Regions from separate parts of the Streptomyces sp. AK010 genome, predicted to be linked through region 1. Evidence: riboswitches for the same ligand, from Rfam matches in the RefSeq annotation. Region 1 holds a riboswitch; each other region holds the start of a gene.
What was found. A riboswitch is a leader RNA that binds a small molecule or an ion and turns the genes downstream of it on or off. The one in region 1 is predicted to bind cobalamin.
Positions count from the first base shown of each region.

Region 2: it holds a riboswitch for cobalamin, as region 1 does, so the genes downstream of both, HDC93_RS24225 (prenyltransferase/squalene oxidase repeat-containing protein) here and HDC93_RS11375 (cobalamin biosynthesis protein) in region 1, are expected to answer to the same signal.
Region 3: it holds a riboswitch for cobalamin, as region 1 does, so the genes downstream of both, HDC93_RS24925 (ribonucleoside-diphosphate reductase subunit alpha) here and HDC93_RS11375 (cobalamin biosynthesis protein) in region 1, are expected to answer to the same signal.
Region 4: it holds a riboswitch for cobalamin, as region 1 does, so the genes downstream of both, HDC93_RS16705 (energy-coupling factor ABC transporter permease) here and HDC93_RS11375 (cobalamin biosynthesis protein) in region 1, are expected to answer to the same signal.

Region 1 is NZ_JACHCX010000005.1:56,160-58,350, reverse strand. It holds gene HDC93_RS11380 (cobyric acid synthase) at 1-17, opposite strand, end outside; gene HDC93_RS11375 (cobalamin biosynthesis protein) at 33-1,028, opposite strand; cobalamin riboswitch at 1,128-1,286, opposite strand; gene HDC93_RS11370 (hypothetical protein) at 1,404-1,625, opposite strand; gene HDC93_RS11365 (inorganic phosphate transporter) at 1,659-2,191, opposite strand, start outside.
Region 2 is NZ_JACHCX010000013.1:113,124-115,314, forward strand. It holds gene HDC93_RS24220 (SAM-dependent methyltransferase) at 1-591, opposite strand, end outside; cobalamin riboswitch at 761-898, shown strand; gene HDC93_RS24225 (prenyltransferase/squalene oxidase repeat-containing protein) at 1,011-2,191, shown strand, end outside.
Region 3 is NZ_JACHCX010000014.1:20,147-22,337, reverse strand. It holds gene mctP (monocarboxylate uptake permease MctP) at 1-191, shown strand, start outside; gene HDC93_RS38720 (hypothetical protein) at 274-450, opposite strand; cobalamin riboswitch at 995-1,129, shown strand; gene HDC93_RS24925 (ribonucleoside-diphosphate reductase subunit alpha) at 1,252-2,191, shown strand, end outside.
Region 4 is NZ_JACHCX010000007.1:314,549-316,739, forward strand. It holds gene HDC93_RS16700 (serine/threonine-protein kinase) at 1-530, shown strand, start outside; cobalamin riboswitch at 659-844, shown strand; gene HDC93_RS16705 (energy-coupling factor ABC transporter permease) at 874-1,575, shown strand; gene HDC93_RS16710 (energy-coupling factor ABC transporter substrate-binding protein) at 1,572-1,940, shown strand; gene cbiQ (cobalt ECF transporter T component CbiQ) at 1,947-2,191, shown strand, end outside.

The sequences.
Region 1 (2,191 bases):
AGAAGCCCACCGCTCATGTCATTTCCCCCTCTTCAGCGACCGCGCGCCCTTGAGCGACGGCGCACTCCCGAGCGACCGGACGCGCTCCTGGACAACCGCGCACTCGTCAGCAACCGCGCGCCCGCGCACACCCCGAGCGCGAGCCACGTCACGCGCTTCGACAGCCGCACGGCCCGCTCGACGTCGTGCGTGCCGACGGCCCGCCCCCGCGTGTTCAGCACGGGCCGGTGCTCCACCCGCCCGCCGTACGAGAGCGTCCCGCCCAGCCGCACCCCGAGCGCCCCCGCGAACGAGGCCTCCACGGGACCGGCGTTGGGACTCGGATGCCGCACCGCGTCGGCCCGCCACGCCCGCACGGCCCCCCGCGGATCCGGCCCGGCCAGCACGGCGAGCACGGCGGTCAGTCGCGCTCCGGGCCATCCCGCGAGGTCGTCCAGCCGCGCGGAGGCCCACCCGTACCGGCGGTACCGGGCCGACTTGTGCCCGACCATGGCGTCCAGGGTGTTGACGGCCCGGAACCCGAGCAGCCCCGGCACCCCGCCGACGGCCCCCCACACCAGCGCCCCCACCACGGCGTCGGAGGTGTTCTCGGCGACCGACTCGACCACGGCCCGGGCCATGCCGTCGGCGTCGAGGGCCTGCGGGTCCCGCCCGCACAGATGCGGCAGCCGGGCCCGGGCGGCCTCGACGTCCCCGGCCTCCAGGGCACGCCCGATGGTCCGCGCCTCCCGGGCCAGCGACGTACCCCCGACGACGGCCCAGGTGGCGGCTGCGGTCAGCGTGATGGAGGCGACGGCGGACGGCCGCACGGCACGCGCGGCGACGGACCCGAGGGCGACGGCCCCTCCGGCACACACGGCGGTGTGCAGCGCGCCCCACCCGCGGTGGTCCCGCCACAACACCCGTTCCACGGCACCCGCGGCCCGCCCGAACGCGGCGACCGGATGCCCCCGGTGAGGATCACCGAGCAGCAGGTCACCGATCAGGCCGGCGGCGGCGCCGTACGCGAAGACGCGACCGGCACCCATGGGCTCAGCCGGCCAGGAGGGCGGGCAGGGGTGGGGTGTTGAACCTCGATCGGCAGCCGCGCATGGCGATATGTGTCCTCACTCAGGGTGTCCACGCCCTGGTTCGACTAGACCGGCGGTGAGAGTTCCTGGCTCCCGGGGATCGCTACCCCGGTGACAGTGGCGGGACCGCGCCGGACTTTCACCGGCTTCCTCTCCTGCCGCCGTATTGGCCCCGGCAGTCCACCACGGCCGGGAACCGCCGTCAACTTGCCGTTGACCTGCGAGGGGAGAGTGTGGAGAACCCCACATCGCCCCCTTGCGTACACACGACGACCGGGCGGCACGGAACCGGAGTTCCGTGCCGCCCGGTGGACACGACGTGCGGTCAGGCCCTCAGGCCACGATCAGATAGATCCCGTATCCCACGGCCGCCGCACACGCGGCGAAACAGGCGTACGCGCCGGTGACCGCGAGCCCCGCGGATCCGCCCTCCGCCACCGCACGTTCGCGGCGCGACAGGCCGGTGATGCCGAGGGTGAACAGGCCGACGAGGGCCACGGTGACCACGAGGCTGATACCGAAGACGGAACCGAGGGCCGCCCAGTCGATCTTCATATCGGAGACTCTTCCTTGTAACCGGTGGCGGGGTCAGACCGTGGTGGTCGTGGTCGGCGTGCGCTCGGCGGTGGCCTGCGACGGGAACGCGGGGATCGGGTCCTCCGACGCCTTGGCCGAACCAGTCGCGGGGGGCGGCGTCACCGCGGCCATCGCCGTGGTGACCACGCCCGCGGGCTCCGCGTCGTCGGTGTCGTTGACGTTGGTGTGGTCGACCACCTCGCGCCGCGACAGCTTCCAGATCGCCGCGCTGGAGGCGATGAGGAAGACCGCCACCACGGCGGTGCCCCAGCTGCCGAAGCCGGTGACGTACTCGGCGAGAGCGCCCACCAGGGCCGCCGCCGGCAGCGTCAGACCCCACGCGACGAACATCCGCGTCGCGGTGGACCAGCGGACCACGCCGCCCTTGCGGCCGAGCCCGGCGCCCATCACCGAGCCGGACACGGAGTGCGTCGTGGAGAGGGAGAAGCCGAGGTGCGAGGAGGCGAGGATGACCGTGGCCGCGGAGGTCTGGGCGGCGAAGCCCTGCTGCGGCTGGAGGTCGGTCAGGCCCTTGCCCATGGTGC
Region 2 (2,191 bases), on a different contig from region 1:
CTCGCTGGTGTCGGTGGAGTCGTACTGCACGAGGTAGCTGCCGGGGGGCAGGGCGTCCACCAGCCGGCGCACGATCGAGCGGGCCTCGTCGTGGTCCTCGATGTGGCCCAGGATGCCCATCAGCATGAGGGCGACGGGCTGGTCGAAGTCGAGGGTCTTCCCGGCCTCCCGGACGATGGCGCCGGGGTCGCGCAGGTCGGCGTCGACGTAGTTGGTGACGCCTTCCGGCGTGCTGGTGAGCAGGGCACGGGCGTGGGCCAGCACCAGCGGGTCGTTGTCGGCGTAGACGATCCGGCTCTCCGGGGCCACCCGCTGGGCGATCTGGTGGGTGTTGTCCACGTTGGGCAGGCCGGTGCCGATGTCCAGGAACTGGCGGACGCCCTCCTCGGCGGCGAGGTGGCGCACGGCGCGGGCGAGGAAGTAGCGGGCGGCGCGGGCACCGGTCTCGATCCCGGGGAAGACCTCACGGAACGCGTCACCGGCCACCCGGTCGACCTCGTAGTTGTCCTTCCCGCCCAGCCAGTAGTTCCAGATCCGGGCCGAGTGCGGCACCGAGGTGTCGATCTTGGGGAACGGCTCCTGCTCCGTCATGGACGCTCCTGCGGTGTGTGGTCGTAGGAAGCCCCACGTTAGCCGGTCGGCGCCCCGAAGAGGATCAACTCCTGTGCGGCACCAGGGAGTTCCTCAGATCCGCCTCGGTCCCCCCTCTCACCTGACCGGCGGCCCCGTACCGTGGGGCCCCGGTCCCCTCGGCCCGTTTCCCACGTGCGGGTACAGTGAGCGGGTCGTCATCACACCGTACGGGGGGAAGCCGGTGCAATTCCGGCGCTGACCCGCAACCGTGAACCGCCGCCCGAGGTGGTGAGCCGGATCGCCCCGTACGGTTTCGTGACCGGCTCACGTGCCCGGCGGTCCGCCGGTGCACGGCACCGTCGAGGTATACGGAGCCGAGCCGCCGGGGGGTGCCCCGTGCTGCCCGGCTCCCCCACAGGGAGAGGCACCCGCCGATCATGAACGTCCGCCGCAGCGCCGCGGTCCTGGCCGCCGTCGCCGTGGTCGGCGCCGCCACCCCGGCCGCCGCCGACCCGTCCCCGTCGCCCTCCCAGGCGTTCCCGTCCGCCCTGTACGGCGGCACGGACCCGAAGTACGACGGTGTCTGGCGCCAGTCGCTCGCGCTGCTCGCGCAGGACACCGTGGGTGTGAAGCCGGCGGCGAAGTCCGTGCAGTGGCTGGCGCGGCAGCAGTGCGAGAACGGCTCCTTCGCCGCGTACCGCCCCGACCCCACCGCCGCGTGCGACGCCAAGACCATGCTGGACACCAACGCCACGTCCGCCGCCGTGCAGGCCCTCACCGCGCTCGGCGGGCACGACGACGTCACCGGCAAGGCCGTCGGCTGGCTGAAGTCCGTGCAGAACGAGGACGGCGGCTGGGGCTATTCGCCCGGCGGTGCCAGCGACACCAACTCGACGTCGGTCGTCATCGGCGCGCTCGCCGCCGCGGGCGAGAAGCCCGACCAGGTCGTCAAGGGCGGCAAGTCACCCTACGACGCGCTGCTGAAGCTCGCCCTGCCCTGCGGCGGGGACGACGACGGCGCCTTCGCGTTCCAGCCGGACAAGAAGGGCGAGCTCGCCGCCAACGCGGACGCCACGGCGGCCGGTGTGCTCGGGGCCCTGGGCAAGGGCATGGTCGTCGAGCCCGGCGAGAAGTCCGACGCGACCTGCGAGAAGGCCGGGACGCCGGAGCAGGCGGCGGCGAACGGCGCGGGCTACCTCACCGCCGCCCTGGCCAAGGACGACGGGCACCTGATGTCCGCGCCGGCCGGTGCCGAGCCCCAGCCCGACTACGGCAACACCGCCGACGCGGTCGTCGCGCTCGCCGCGCAGGGCGCCACCGCGCAGGCGGAGAAGTCCGTGCGGTGGCTGGAGAAGAACTCCGCGGCCTGGGCCGCGCAGAGCGGTCCGGCCGCCTACGCCCAGCTGATCTTCGCCGCCCACGCGACGGGCACGAACCCGCGCGACTTCGGCGGCGCGGACCTCGTGAAGCAGCTGGGCGCCACGGGCCCGGCCCCGCAGGCCGCGGAGAAGACCAAGGCCGCGGACGAGAAGAAGGAGGACTCCGGCTCGGACTTCTTCGGCGTCTGGTGGTACGTCGGCGTCTGCCTCGTCGCCGGCATCGGCATCGGCTTCCTGTT
Region 3 (2,191 bases), on a different contig from region 1:
AGATCGGCTACATCGGCCTCACGGCGTTCGTCCTGAACGTGGTGGTGACGGTGGTCCTGACCTTCGTCCTGAAGGCCCTGAAGGCCCCCGACGGCGTCGACGAGACCAAGCCGGAGGACTACACGGCGGACGCGGGCGACCCGGGGGTCCAGGTGGAGCTTCCGCCTGCGACCGCGGGATCCGCGCACTGAGTCCTGCACAGCGGGGGCGGGCCGTCGGGGGATCCCGGCGGCCCGTCGTCGTATCCTCCCAGGGGCACACCTACCCCGTGCCCTAGTCGCGCGTGCGTGTGGCCATGGCATGCCAGAAGCGGTCCAGTTCGCGGACGCGCATGCTCACCCAGGGCGGTGTCTTCCGGCGCAGCAGCCTCGGGAACCAGCGGCGCAGGCGTCCGGGCAGCAGAGCCTGCTGCTGGCGGCAGAACGGCTCCCGGATCTCTCCATGGGGCACGCCCCGTGACGGGTACGGGCAGAGTCGGAACTGCAGTCGGGCAGGCATGTGGTGCCGGGCTGGGGCGGGGTCGCGGTACCGGGCCGCAGCGGTTCGCGGTTCGTACGGAGACACGGCGGAAGCGGCATGCCGGACTGCTCCGCGCGGATCATGCGCTCCTCGACCTCGTCGGGGCGCCCGTCCCTTCTTCGGGCGGGTGGTGCCTCGGGCCTCAAGACGGATGGTCAGACTGTGCCAGTGGCCGACGAAGCCGCGGCTGGTCCACTTTGCCGCCCGGCGCAGATCACTGTCACCGTCGGCGCGTTGCGCGGCCGCTCCTTGCCCGGCGTGCGACGGACGGCCCTCGTCATGGCGTTTGCTCCCTCCGAGAGGGTTCCCGCTGCGGAGGATCTGACGGGCGCCGGCACCTACTTCCATGGAAAGCACTCCAAGGCGCCCCGCAACCCGGTGGGACATGCCCCGAGGGATCACTCTCCTCATCCATCAGCTGACGCTCCGACACCACCGCGACACAACATCTGGGGGTGCCGACCGAGCCCGGCACAAGATGTATGCTCATGCTCGCTGTCGCCGCAGGGGAATCCGGTGGGAATCCGGAACTGTCCCGCAACGGTGTACCCATGCCCATATAGGCGCACGGGAGTCAGTCCGAGGACCTGCCGACAGCGCACCCGGCCACCCGGCCGGTGTGCCCTGACGTCCGGGCCTCGTGGAATGGGCCGGTGGACGCGACGCCGCGTGCGCTCGTGTGCTGCCCCCCGCCCTCGACGAGGCCCCGTGCCGAGCGAGGGAGAGCCCCACGTGACCATCGCGCCAGCCGAACCGGTCTCAGCCGCCGAGGAGGAGCACGACGCTCCCGGTACCGCGCTGCTGCGGACCCTGACCGAGCTGACCGCCGACCTCCCCGACGCCGACCCCGGCCGGGTCGCCGCCGCCGCGCTGCGCGGCCGGTCCGCCGCCGCGGACGAAGCGGAGTTGCGGGGGCTTGCGACGGAGGCCGCGGCCGGTCTGATCTCCGAGGACCCCGCCTACTCCCGGCTGGCCGCCCGGCTGCTGACCATCGGCATCCGCGAGGAGGCCGCCTCGCAGGGCGTCACGTCCTTCACCGAGTCCGTGGCGGTCGGCCACCGCGAGGGCCTCATCGCCGACCGGACCGCCGAGTTCGTACGGCTGCACGCGGCCCGGCTCGACGCCCTGATCGACACCGGCGCCGACGACCGCTTCGGCTACTTCGGCCTGCGCACGCTGCACAGCCGCTATCTGCTCCGGCACCCGATCACCCGCAAGGTGGTCGAGACACCCCAGCACTTCATGCTGCGGGTGGCGAGCGGCCTCGCCGAGGACGACACCACCCGCGCGCTGGAGGAGGTGGCGTCCCTGTACGGGCTCATGAGCCGCCTCGACTACCTCCCCTCCTCCCCCACCCTCTTCAACTCGGGCACCCGGCACCCGCAGATGTCGTCCTGTTACCTCCTCGACTCCCCCAAGGACGAGCTGGACTCCATCTACGACCGGTACCACCAGGTGGCCAGGCTGTCGAAGCACGCCGGGGGCATCGGGGTCGCCTACTCCCGCATCCGCGCCCGCGGTTCGCTGATCCGCGGCACCAACGGGCACTCCAACGGCATCGTCCCGTTCCTGAAGACCCTCGACGCCTCGGTCGCCGCGGTGAACCAGGGCGGCCGGCGCAAGGGCGCGGCGGCGGTCTACCTGGAGACCTGGCACGCCGACATCGAGGAGT
Region 4 (2,191 bases), on a different contig from region 1:
GGGCCGGCAGTCCGACCACGTACGCCCTGCCCGCGACTCCGGGGCACCGCAGCGCGGCCCGGGCGGCCCAGGCGGGGCGTTCGGGACGCTCCCGCGGGCGGGGCGGCCCGGGCAACCGGTCGCGACTGGCCGCGACGGCAGCCGCCGCGGCGCTCTTCCTCGCCGCGATGCTCATCGGCATGCGCTGGTTCTCGCCCGACACGACCGCGGAGGGCACGGAGCCGGACGCGTCCCCGAGCGCGAGCAGCCCCGCCGCCACGCCGTCCACCGACTCCGCGTCCTCTTCGTCCTCCGATTCCGAGGCCGGTCCCGGGGCCGGTCCGGCGGTGGCCGACGCGCCGGCCACCGGCAGCGTGGCCGATGTCACTCCCTCCGCGCCGACCGCATCCCCGACGCCTGTCGCGTCCGCGCCCGGCACCGCCCCTGCGACCCAAGAGGCGGGCCCCGGCGGGCCGGAGAAGCCGAAGCCGGAGAAGCCGCGCCGAGCCGGGAAGGACGGGGAGGGCGACGGCGACGGAGGCGACGACTGACGCGGCCCGGACGCCGCACGGCGGACCCCTGACCGGAGCACGTGGATCAGCCGGGGGATGCGCCGGTGTGCGAGCGGGCGCCCTCTTGCGCGCCCCTTGGGTGGCTTGTCATCGCCCTTACCCCGGCCTTATTGTCACCAGGCCTTGGTGAACGGGAAATCCGGTGTGATGCCGGTGCGGCCCTCGCCACTGTGAATCGGGAAGTCCGGCTCCGGCCCTCACGGGCAGCCACTGGGTCCTTGTGACCCGGGAAGGCGGAGTCCGGGCGGTGGTACCCGTCAGCCAGGAGACCGGCCAAGGCGCGTCAACCATCCACGAGGTGCTGGAGAGGGTCTGCTGAGCCATGCACATTGCCGAGGGTTTCCTTCCTCCGGCGCACGCGGTCGCCTGGGGCGTCGCGTCGGCGCCGTTCGTCGTCCACGGGGTCCGGTCACTCACCCGTGAAGTGCGCGAGCACCCCGAGAGCACTCTGCTCCTGGGTGCGTCCGGCGCCTTCACGTTCGTCCTGTCCGCCCTGAAACTGCCGTCCGTGACCGGCAGTTGCTCACACCCCACCGGCACGGGCCTCGGAGCCATCCTGTTCCGGCCGCCCATCATGGCGGTGCTGGGCACCATCACCCTGCTGTTCCAGGCGCTGTTGCTCGCGCACGGCGGCCTGACCACGCTCGGGGCCAACGTCTTCTCCATGGCGATCGTCGGCCCCTGGGCCGGATACGCCCTCTACAAGCTGCTGCGGCGCTCCAACGCCCCGCTGATGGTGGCGGTGTTCTCCGGCGCGTTCGTCGCCGACCTGTCCACCTACTGCGTCACCAGCGTGCAGCTGGCGCTCGCCTTCCCCGACCCAGCAAGCGGATTCCTGGGCGCGCTCGGCAAGTTCGGTTCCATCTTCGCCGTCACCCAGGTTCCGCTCGCGGTGAGCGAGGGTCTGCTGACCGTGCTTGTGATGCGGCTGCTGGTGCAGTCCAGCAAGGGCGAACTGACCCGGCTGGGCGTGCTCCTCGCCAAGAAGCAGGCGCGGACGGAGACCGAGGCGGTGACCCGATGAAGAGGAACACGAAGATCAACTTGGCGCTGCTGCTCGCCGTGGCCGCGCTCGCGGTGCTTCCCTTGGCGCTCGGGCTCGGCGACCACAAGAAGGAGCCGTTCGCGGGGTCCGACGGCGAGGCCGAGACGGCGATCACCGAGCTGAAGCCGGACTACGAGCCGTGGTTCTCACCGCTGTACGAGCCGCCGTCCGGTGAGATCGAGTCGGCCCTGTTCGCCCTCCAGGCGGCTCTCGGCGCCGGTGTCCTCGCCTACTACTTCGGTCTGCGCCGGGGCCGTAGGCAGGGTGAGCAGCGGGCGCTGGAGCGGGAGGCCGACAGCGCGCTCGCCGGCGCCGCCGGGAAGTCCACCGCAGAACAGGACTGAGCCCGGGTGCTGCCGATCGACGCGGCGGCGCACAGCAGTCGCTGGCGCCGCCGCCATCCCGTGGACAAGGCCGTGCTCGGGCTCGGCCTCACCGTGCTCGCGATCTCGCTGCCGCCCTGGCCGGGCGCGGCCCTGGTCCTCCTGACCGCCCTGGTGGTGCTGCTGGGGCCTGCCGGGGTGCCCGGCCGGCGGCTGTGGCGGGCCTACCGGGTGCCGCTGGGCTTCTGCGTGACCGGCGCGGTCACGCTGCT